Regions from separate parts of the Paenarthrobacter sp. NPDC056912 genome, predicted to be linked through region 1. Evidence: riboswitches for the same ligand, from Rfam matches in the RefSeq annotation. Region 1 holds a riboswitch; each other region holds the start of a gene.
What was found. Region 1 has a riboswitch for S-adenosylmethionine ahead of ACFRJ9_RS19505 (hypothetical protein). Riboswitches for the same ligand answer to the same signal wherever they lie in the genome.

Region 1 (2,191 bases):
GATCCGAAGTGGCGGGCGAAGAAGCCCAGGAGCTGGCTGCGGATGGACGCGGCCTTGGGCATTCCCGCGTGCTCTCCCAGGAGCTTGAGCCAATGTGCCTCGTGGCGTCCTTCGGCTTCGGCCAGGGCCAAAAGGATCTGGCGCTCTTCGCCGTCGCGGCGCTGGGCGAGTTCGCGGTAGACGGCGGCCTCGGCGCGCTCGTCAGCCAAATATTGGCGCCAGCGCCGGATGTCCGAAGCCGTGGGCGGCGTTGTTTCCGCAGAGGGGTCTTGAGGGGTGGGATCCGGAGCGGGGCTCGACGAATCGGGGGATTCCTGGTGCTTCTGCACTTTTTCTCCTGTGCTGGGTGGGGTAGTTGCGGCCCCATTGCAGCCCCCACTGTACCGCTAATTGGCGGGGATTTTCGGCTGGTATTCCTTAGTTGGAATGTTCGGTGCACCGTAATTTCCGGCCCTTCTTGACCCCTTGCGGGCGCGGTGCTCAGATGGAAGAACAGGGGCGGGGCCCTCTCCCCGCAACCGGTTATTGGGCCGCTCGGCCCACGAGACGGAGGTTGCAGCATGAACACCACCGAATCACACGCCAATCACCCGCTCCGGGCAACCATTGAGTCGGACCCGGCCTATGACTACAGCGAAGACCAGGAAGTGGACGAGGCCTGGGTGGAGGAAGTAGACGCCCCCGAGGACGACGAACGCGTGGTCCCGCTCGATGACACCGAAGAGTTCCGCGGGGAGGACGAGGGCAGCTAGCCCTCGGCCCCGTTGCGGAGTTGGAAGTGCCGTTCGCTTCCTGCCCTTTGGCCGGGGGCGGCGACAGTCACTGTCAGGGTTCCGGACGCTTCACACCAGCGCGTTGAACGCACGGCCCGGGCCAGCGCCCGCTCGATCATGCGCGGTTCGGGATGCTGGAACCGGGCTGACCCGCCGTGCGTGGTGATGGTCACCGTTCCAAGGACAAGGTCGACGGCGGGAATCACCGCCACCGCGTGAGTGGCAGGCGGGAGGGGGATGCTTGAGGCAGGGGTGGTATCACCTTGGTACGGCAAGGGAATGCTCCTTGGGGGAGTGCTCTTGCCCGCTCGGTTGTCTCTGGTCCGGGACGGGCCGCTTCCTCATCCGAACCACCCGTGAACATGGGGTTGGTGCGTGGCCAGTCGGAGCTTGGCGCCACATCTCTTGAAGCTGGAATCACTTTACCGCACGTGTTTCTTGTTGTGGGGCCCGCTTTGCGTGGTTTCGGGCCGTTTGAACGCGCAAAGCAGGCCCCGCAACTCGCATTTGTCGGGCACAGAACAACGGCGGCGCTGCCCCGGAAAGGGGCGGCACCGCCGTCGAACTTTGCTCAGTATCCTGTTTGCTGCCGAAGGTTCCTGTTAGTTGGCCTTGTGGCTGCTGACGGGGTGTTCCTGAATCGGGAGCTCGTCAGAGACGGCCCCTGCCACGCGCTTGTCCCACGCGGCGCGGACCGCGGGGTCGGTGGGCGGTGTGAGGAGGGAAATCACCACGTAGGCCAGGAACGAGGCTGCCAGGCCGAAGTAGATCGGTTCGTTGGCGTAGACGCCGTCTGCGCTCGGAATGATTCCGGTGGCGAACATGACCAGCAGCGCCAGGGTCAGCACGGAACCAATCGCCATGGACCACGCCGCAGCGATGCCGGTTCCGCGCTTCCACACCAGGCCACCCAGAATGGCAACCAGGAGGCCGCCTACCAGGATGTCGTAGGCGATGGTGAGGGCAACCACCACGTCCTGCGCGGCCATGGAGATCAGGACCGCGACGATGCCAAGGCCAAGTACCCAGTAACGGTTTGCCCGGACGTCGTGCTCCGGGTTTTCTGTGTCATCGGTGTTGATGGTCTTGCCGAACCAGCTGGCAACGAACGGAACAACGTCCGCACGGGCCACCGTCGCAGCGGCGATCAGGGCGCCGGAAGCGGTGGACATCATGGCTGCGACAGCAGCGGCCATGACCAGGCCGCCGATGCCGATCGGCAGGATGTGGGTTGCTACCTCGGCATACACCACGTCCTTGCCGAGGTTGGCGACGTCGATATCGGGAAGCGCCACGCGGGCAGCCAAACCGATCAGGGCGCCGGCGATGCCGTAGAGGATGCAGTAGACACCGGCGGTGGCTCCACCCCAGCGGGCAACCGTGGGGGTCTTGGCGGTGAACACGCGCTGCCAGATGTC
Region 2 (2,191 bases), on a different contig from region 1:
GGGGTGGTACGCGATGGTGGTGATAAGGAGCTCCTGGGCCCCCGTGGCTCGTTGCAATGTCCGCAACTTTTCACTGACCTGGTGGGGGTCTCCGACGAACCTTGTGTCCAGCCGGTCTTTGATGAGGTCCTCGGCTTCGGCATCCAACCGGAGCTCAAGGGCATCTTCCGGGGACGGGTAGGGAATGGCTCCGTGGCCGCTGCGGATCCCGTGGACCCATTGCGCGTACCCTCGGGAAAGCCGCTGCGCACGGTGCTCGTCGGGCGCTACCAGGACGTCGGCCGAAACGATCACGTGGGGTTCAGCCAATGCTGCGGAGGGCTTGAAGTGTGCCCGATATTCGGCCACGGAATCCAGCACGTTGGCCGGTGCCACGTGGTAGTTGGCCCCGAACGGAAGCCCGAGCTTGCCGGCGAGCCTTGCGCTGGGTCCGGCGGTGGAGCCGTGGATCCAGAACTGGGGCGACTGGCCCAGGGCAGGGGTTGCCGTGACTTCCTCACCGTGCCTGGTGCGGTATTCGCCCGTGAAGAAGCCGATGATGTCCTGAACGTCGTCTTCGAAGTTTTCAGTGTCACCAGGGAAGCGGCCAAGGAGCTCGCCCTGCAAACGGAACTTCCGCGGAAGCACTGCCCCGAAAATCGGACGCGGCGCCGGAACCAGCAGGCCGTCAACCACTCGGACAGCTGGATCCGCTTCCGGGATGCTGCCTGCCGCGGCCACGAATCCGGGCGCAGGTTCGCCGGGTGATTTGGGCGGGCCGGAGCGTCCGAAGCCCAGGTCCAGTCTGTCAGGGAACACTGCCGCGAGTGTTCCGATGCTTTCAGCGATCTGGAGCGCGCGATAGTTTCCCAGCAGCGTGGCGGCCGTGCCCACCCGGATCGTCTTGGTAGCGGAGGCCACCAGCCCGGCAAGGATATGCGGGGCTGAACCAGCAACACCGGTATTGAGGTGGTGTTCTGCGAGCCAGTAGCGGGAGTAGCCGGAGGCCTCGGCGGAAGCGGCAAGGGCCAGGGTGCTGCGCAATGCGTCACCGGGGGTTTGCCCGGCCGACACAGGGCTGAGGTCGAGGACGGACAAGGGGGTAACGGAGGGCTTCGGCATGGCACGACACTACGGAGGGCCGACGCGCCGCCAAAGCCGATCCGTCACCCCGCTCAACCCTGCTAAATCTGAGGAAATTCTGCGAAACGGACCGTCATACGTGCTCTTTGGCGGGGCGAAGATGACGATTTTCGCCGCCGCTTGACGCGCCATTTCCCGCGTTGACGCCCCGAGTCCAGCGGTTTGTACATTCCTTGGAGCCGCTCCTACATTCGACTCATAGGTCAAGAGTCAGCACGCCAAGGACCGGCTCGTGCTGCGGCAACCCTCAGGCATTAATGGCGGGGTGCTCCGGAAACAGACCTGGCCGCAATTGCGGCAAGTGAATGTCGTCCCGGCCGCTGAGCGGCGTAAAGAAAGAGATCACCATGCCTTCTAAACCCGAATTCCGTTCCCGAGTGGTTGCCGTGGAGCTCGACGGCGATGGAGCCCACCCGGCCGCATGGCGCAGGGCACAGCACGAGCCGCAGGCACTATTGGGGGGCCAGCGGATTCGTGAAACTGTTCAGGCTGCCGATATCGCGGGTTTCCACGTGGCAACGTTCCGGGACACCCGCGTGGTGGACCCCGGAAGCACCGGAATCGCGGGCCGGATCGATGCGATCCAGCGTGCGGCCTTCGCAGCACCCATCACCCGATCCATCGGGCTGGTCCCCGAGGCCGGCACGCTCTTCGCTGAGCCGTTTCATGTGGCAACCCAGTTGGCCAGCCTTGACTACTCCTCCCTGGGCAGGGCGGGGTGGTTGGTCAACGCGGAGAACCTCCAAGAGGAAGCCCGGGCAGTGGGTCGCACACCGTTGCCGGAAGGCGATGCGGCCTATGAAGCCGCGGACGTTGTCCAAGCCGGCCGTCTGCTCTGGGACTCGTGGGAAGACGACGCCGTGATCCGTGACGTCTCAACCGGCCGGTACCTGGACCGGAACAAGTTGCACTACGCGGACTTCGAGGGCGAACGCTTCTCCGTCAAGGGCCCGTCCATCATCCCGCGCCCCCTCCAAGGCCAACTGGTGGTGTTCGCGCCCGCTGAACTGATTCCCGCCGTCGAGGCCGACGTTGCCCTGGTATCCGCGGACACAGCGGACGCCCTTCC
Region 3 (2,191 bases), on a different contig from region 1:
CCGCCGAGGAAGCGATCCGCGGGCAGTTATCACGCTCTCGTCCCCGTGACGCCGTCCTCGGCGAGGAGTTCGGGAGCAGCGGGCACGGCTCGCGTCGCTGGATTATCGACCCCATCGATGGCACCAAGAACTTTGTCCGCGGGGTTCCGGTGTGGGCCACATTGATCGCCCTCGTGGACGAAGGAGAGCCCGTTGTGGGTGTGGTCAGCGCGCCCGCATTGGGCAAGCGCTGGTGGGCCGCCAAGGAAATGGGCGCCTACATGGGCCGTTCCCTGGCATCGGCCACCCGACTCAAAGTTTCCAATGTCTCGCGCCTGGCAGACGCCTCGATGTCCTACTCGAGCCTTTCGGGTTGGAAGGAGCGCGGCAACCTGGATGAATTCATGGGGCTCACCGAGGACATCTGGCGCACGCGCGCCTACGGTGACTTCTGGTCCTATTGCCTGGTGGCCGAGGGTGCCGTGGACATCGCCTGCGAGCCGGAGCTGAACCTCTATGACATGGCAGCGCTGGTCCCCATCGTTACGGAGGCAGGCGGTCGCTTCACGTCCCTGGAGGGCGAAGACGGCCCCTTCGGCGGCAATGCCCTGGCGACGAACTCCATCCTGCATTCCGAGGTCCTCAAGCGGCTCAACCCCGCCTTGGACGACCTCCTCTGATGTAATCCAGCCTGCACACTTCTGGACAGTTTTGGCGAATTTTCGACGGCGGGTGCCTCCTTTGGGAGGCACCCGCCGTCTTTTATTCGACGAAACGACTGCCCGCCATTCTCCGTAACAATGTGCTTAACAAAACCTGGCGGCTTTGGAGGGAGCGTCGGAGGTGCCCTAACCTCTTTACAGGTCACGAGTGCCAGCGCTAAACCCCGGTTTGCTGGCCGGCAACCCTCCATTCGCGGTGGGGTGCCCCGGGTGACGACCTGGCCGGTCCGGAACGGATACGGCAAGCGCGGATCCCCTGCGGGGGTCCCTCTTGAGTGAGGTCCCATGAGCACTGTCACGTTAAACTCAAACACCAGGCCGTCCTCCGCACAGGCAGCCGCCGCCTCGCGGCCGCTGGCCGCAGTCACTGGCGCGGAACTGCAGGCGCCCCTGATTCAGGGCGGCCACGTTCGCTATGCCAATCTCGACTACGGTGCTTCGGCACCTGCGTTGACCATTGTGTCGGCCTATCTGAACGAAGTTCTTCCGTACTACGCCAGCGTCCACCGCGGCGCCGGCTACGCGTCCCAGATCAGCACCTCGGTGTACGAGAACTCCCGAAACATCGTCCGGGAGTTCGTCGGCGGCAGGGCGGACGATTCCGTCATCTTCACCCGCAACACCACGGACTCCTTGAACCTGCTGGCCGGGTGCCTTCCCCAGGTCAACGGACAGAACACCGGCGAGGTCCTTTACCTGGATATTGAGCACCACGCCAACCTTCTTCCCTGGCAGGGTGTACCGCACCGCAGCGTCATTGCGGCCCCAACACTGGCGGCCACCTTGGAGAACCTTCGTGCGGAGCTCAGCGAGGGCGGCGTGTCGCTGCTCGCCATAACGGGCGCTTCCAACGTAACCGGCGAAATCCTGCCCATCGCACAGCTGGCGTCGTTGGCCCACGAATACGGGGCACGGATTGTGGTGGACGCGGCCCAGCTCGCTCCGCACCGCCGGATCAACATCGCCGAGGCCGACGTCGACTACGTTGTTTTCTCCGGCCACAAGCTCTATGCACCCTTCGGTGCAGGCGTTGTTGTTGGCCGGCCGGATTGGCTTGACGCAGGACCCCCCCACTTGGCCGGCGGCGGAGCCGTGCGTGAGGCCCGCCTGGACTCCGTCAGCTGGGCCACAGGACCGGCCCGCCACGAGGGCGGCTCCCCCAATGTTTTGGGCGCAGCCACGCTTGCCCGTGCCACCCAGGTTCTGGCAGGGCTGGATGAGGATGCGTGGCATGCCCACGAGGCCTCCATCCGCTCGTACCTTGTGGATGGACTGCGGGCGATCGACGGCGTCACCGTCCACCAGATCTTCAGCGATTCCGAGGACACCATTGGCGTGGTCAACTTCTCTGTTGAAGGTTTCGACGCTGGATTGGTCGCCGCATACCTGGCGGCCGAGCACGGAATCGGTCTCCGGGACGGCCGTTTCTGCGCCCACCCGCTCCTGAAGCGCCTCGGGCTCCCGTCCGGGTCCCTGCGCGCCAGCTTTGG
Region 4 (2,191 bases), on a different contig from region 1:
GTACCCGAATACACGATCACGTCCGCACCCAGCTCACCGCAACGCTGCAGCAGGGGAGTGGCAAAGACATTGTCGACGACGACAGTCGCCCCGGCGGCATGCGCCAGTTCGCTCACGGCGGCGATGTCCACGATTTCCTGCATGGGGTTGGAAGGAGACTCGAAGAACACCGCGGTGGTCGGTTCGGAGAGGGCCTCACGCCACTGCTCCAGATCCGGACCATCAACGAAAACGGTCTCCACACCCCAGCGGGGCAGGATCTCGTTGAGGATCACAAAGCATGAGCCGAAGAGGGAGCGGGCCGCAACCACGCGGTCGCCGGCAGCCAGCAGGGCACCCAAGGCGGTGAAGACCGCGGACATGCCGGACGCCGTCGCAAAGCACGCCTCGGTTCCCTCGAGCAGGCGGAGCCGTTCCTGGAAGGTGGCCACGGAGGGGTTGCCGTAGCGGGAGTAGACGAAGCGTTCGTCCTCTCCGGTGAAGGCGCGTTCGGCAGCGGCCGCCGACTCGTAGACAAAGCCGGAGTTCAGGAAAACGGGTTCGGCCGTTTCCTGGAAGTTGGTACGGTCAAGGCCACCGCGGACGGCCTGGGTGTCAGGGCTCCAGCCAGCGGCATCAGGATTGAAAGTCACTTAGTCGGTTCCTAGATTCGTCGGCAGGCCACGGTTCTTCCAGCCATTCACGGTGCGCTCGCCATAGCGGTCGGGCTCGCCCTCGAAGCCTTCAAGGACGTTGTAGGCGGTGAAGCCGATCTGTGTTGCGGCAATGGCCGCGGAGATGGACCGCTGGCCGGAGCGGCAGAGGAAGACCAGTTCCACGCCGTCGCCCTCGGGTGCCTGCTGCTGCAGGTCCTCGATGAAGCGGGAATTCGGGATGCCGCCGGCGAGGTTCCACTGGATGAACAGGGGATCGTTCTCGGTGGCTTTGGTGTCCGGGATGCCGATGTGGGCCCATTCGCCCTCAGTGCGGACGTCCACCAGGATGGCGCCTTCTTCAAGTTTGGCCCACGCGTCCTGCGGGGTCAGGTCACCTGCGTAGCTCATGCGTGGCCCTCGAATGCTTCCTCGTCCTCGTAGTTCTCCAGCTGATCAACAGCATTGGCAACAGCGGCGTCGGCACTGGCGATGGCGGTAGGCAGGACCACGGCTTGGGCCACGATCACATCGGTGCCGTTGAAGGTGGCTGCGGGGCTGCCGTGGAGTACGTAACCCTCGGCGAGGGCGTTGTGGATGCGCTCGCAGAAATCGCGGGTATCCGGGCCGGTCACCAGGCGGTAGGAGAGTTTTTCTTCGGTGGGTTCAGGCATTGATGGTGCTCCTCAGTCACGCTTGCAGTTCGAGTTGTCGATACGCCGAGTAGTCACCTGAGGCACCCCGCCGGAGAGAGGGTTGCCGACCAGCAAGTCAGGGCTTGGCGCTGGTGCTCATTACTCAAGAAAAACGTAACATCCACGGGCATAGGCCTGCACTTGCGGGTGGCTGCGGGCTCGTCATGTTGCGTAACCGGAGGATGCTGTGGAACCTCTCCAAATAAGACGCCCCGGGAGCATAATTGACGCAGTACGACCCCCTGTAACTTCGCATGAAATCAGGTCGCGGTGAACGGACAGAGCAGTTCTACACTCAAGCCCATGCTGCATTTTGGATGGTTTGTGGGCCACGGTTTCGGAGTCCAGGGCTGGGGGACTCCCGGTTACAGCCTGGGCTACGACTGGAAGAAACCCGCCCTGTACCAGGAAGCCGTGCGCGCGTTCGAGCGATCCGGGCTGGACCTCTTCATCATCGAGGATTCCCTGACAGTCCCGGACACCTATGGCGGCACGGCCGAGGTTTCGCTGGCCCACGCGTCCTTCGCGCCCAAGCATGATCCATTGGCGCTGGTCCCGTACCTTCTGTCTGCAACGGAGCACCTGGGGATTGTGCCTACGGTCAGCGCCTCGTTCTATCCGCCGTTCACTGCGGCCCGGCTCCTCGCTACCCTCCAGCACTTCTCCGAGGGCCAGCTTGGCTGGAACGTGGTGACTTCCGGCAGCGACCTCGCGGCCCAGAACTATGGGCTGGACCAGCAAATCGAACACGACCTGCGGTATGAGAAGGCCGAGGAATTCGTCGACGTCGTCAGGCGGCTCTGGCGGAGCTGGGAACCTGGCGCCGTGCTTGAGGATGCTTCCGCCGGGGTGTTCGCGGACCAC

Region 2: it holds a riboswitch for S-adenosylmethionine, as region 1 does, so the genes downstream of both, ACFRJ9_RS02345 (LLM class flavin-dependent oxidoreductase) here and ACFRJ9_RS19505 (hypothetical protein) in region 1, are expected to answer to the same signal.
Region 3: it holds a riboswitch for S-adenosylmethionine, as region 1 does, so the genes downstream of both, ACFRJ9_RS18525 (aminotransferase class V-fold PLP-dependent enzyme) here and ACFRJ9_RS19505 (hypothetical protein) in region 1, are expected to answer to the same signal.
Region 4: it holds a riboswitch for S-adenosylmethionine, as region 1 does, so the genes downstream of both, ACFRJ9_RS03750 (DUF1737 domain-containing protein) here and ACFRJ9_RS19505 (hypothetical protein) in region 1, are expected to answer to the same signal.

Annotation. Positions count from the first base shown of each region.
Region 1 covers NZ_JBHUCD010000020.1:83,105-85,295, forward strand. Annotated here, with positions in the region: gene ACFRJ9_RS19495 (VIT1/CCC1 transporter family protein) at 1-329, opposite strand, end outside; gene ACFRJ9_RS19500 (hypothetical protein) at 561-752, shown strand; gene ACFRJ9_RS19505 (hypothetical protein) at 749-1,048, opposite strand; SAM riboswitch class IV at 1,065-1,184, opposite strand; gene ACFRJ9_RS19510 (sodium:solute symporter) at 1,376-2,191, opposite strand, start outside.
Region 2 covers NZ_JBHUCD010000002.1:78,781-80,971, reverse strand. Annotated here, with positions in the region: gene ACFRJ9_RS02350 (LLM class flavin-dependent oxidoreductase) at 1-1,101, opposite strand, end outside; SAM riboswitch class IV at 1,324-1,432, shown strand; gene ACFRJ9_RS02345 (LLM class flavin-dependent oxidoreductase) at 1,470-2,191, shown strand, end outside.
Region 3 covers NZ_JBHUCD010000018.1:109,159-111,349, reverse strand. Annotated here, with positions in the region: gene hisN (histidinol-phosphatase) at 1-659, shown strand, start outside; SAM riboswitch class IV at 842-955, shown strand; gene ACFRJ9_RS18525 (aminotransferase class V-fold PLP-dependent enzyme) at 987-2,191, shown strand, end outside.
Region 4 covers NZ_JBHUCD010000002.1:369,801-371,991, reverse strand. Annotated here, with positions in the region: gene ACFRJ9_RS03760 (O-succinylhomoserine sulfhydrylase) at 1-632, opposite strand, end outside; gene ACFRJ9_RS03755 (rhodanese-like domain-containing protein) at 633-1,043, opposite strand; gene ACFRJ9_RS03750 (DUF1737 domain-containing protein) at 1,040-1,306, opposite strand; SAM riboswitch class IV at 1,320-1,431, opposite strand; gene ACFRJ9_RS03745 (NtaA/DmoA family FMN-dependent monooxygenase) at 1,598-2,191, shown strand, end outside.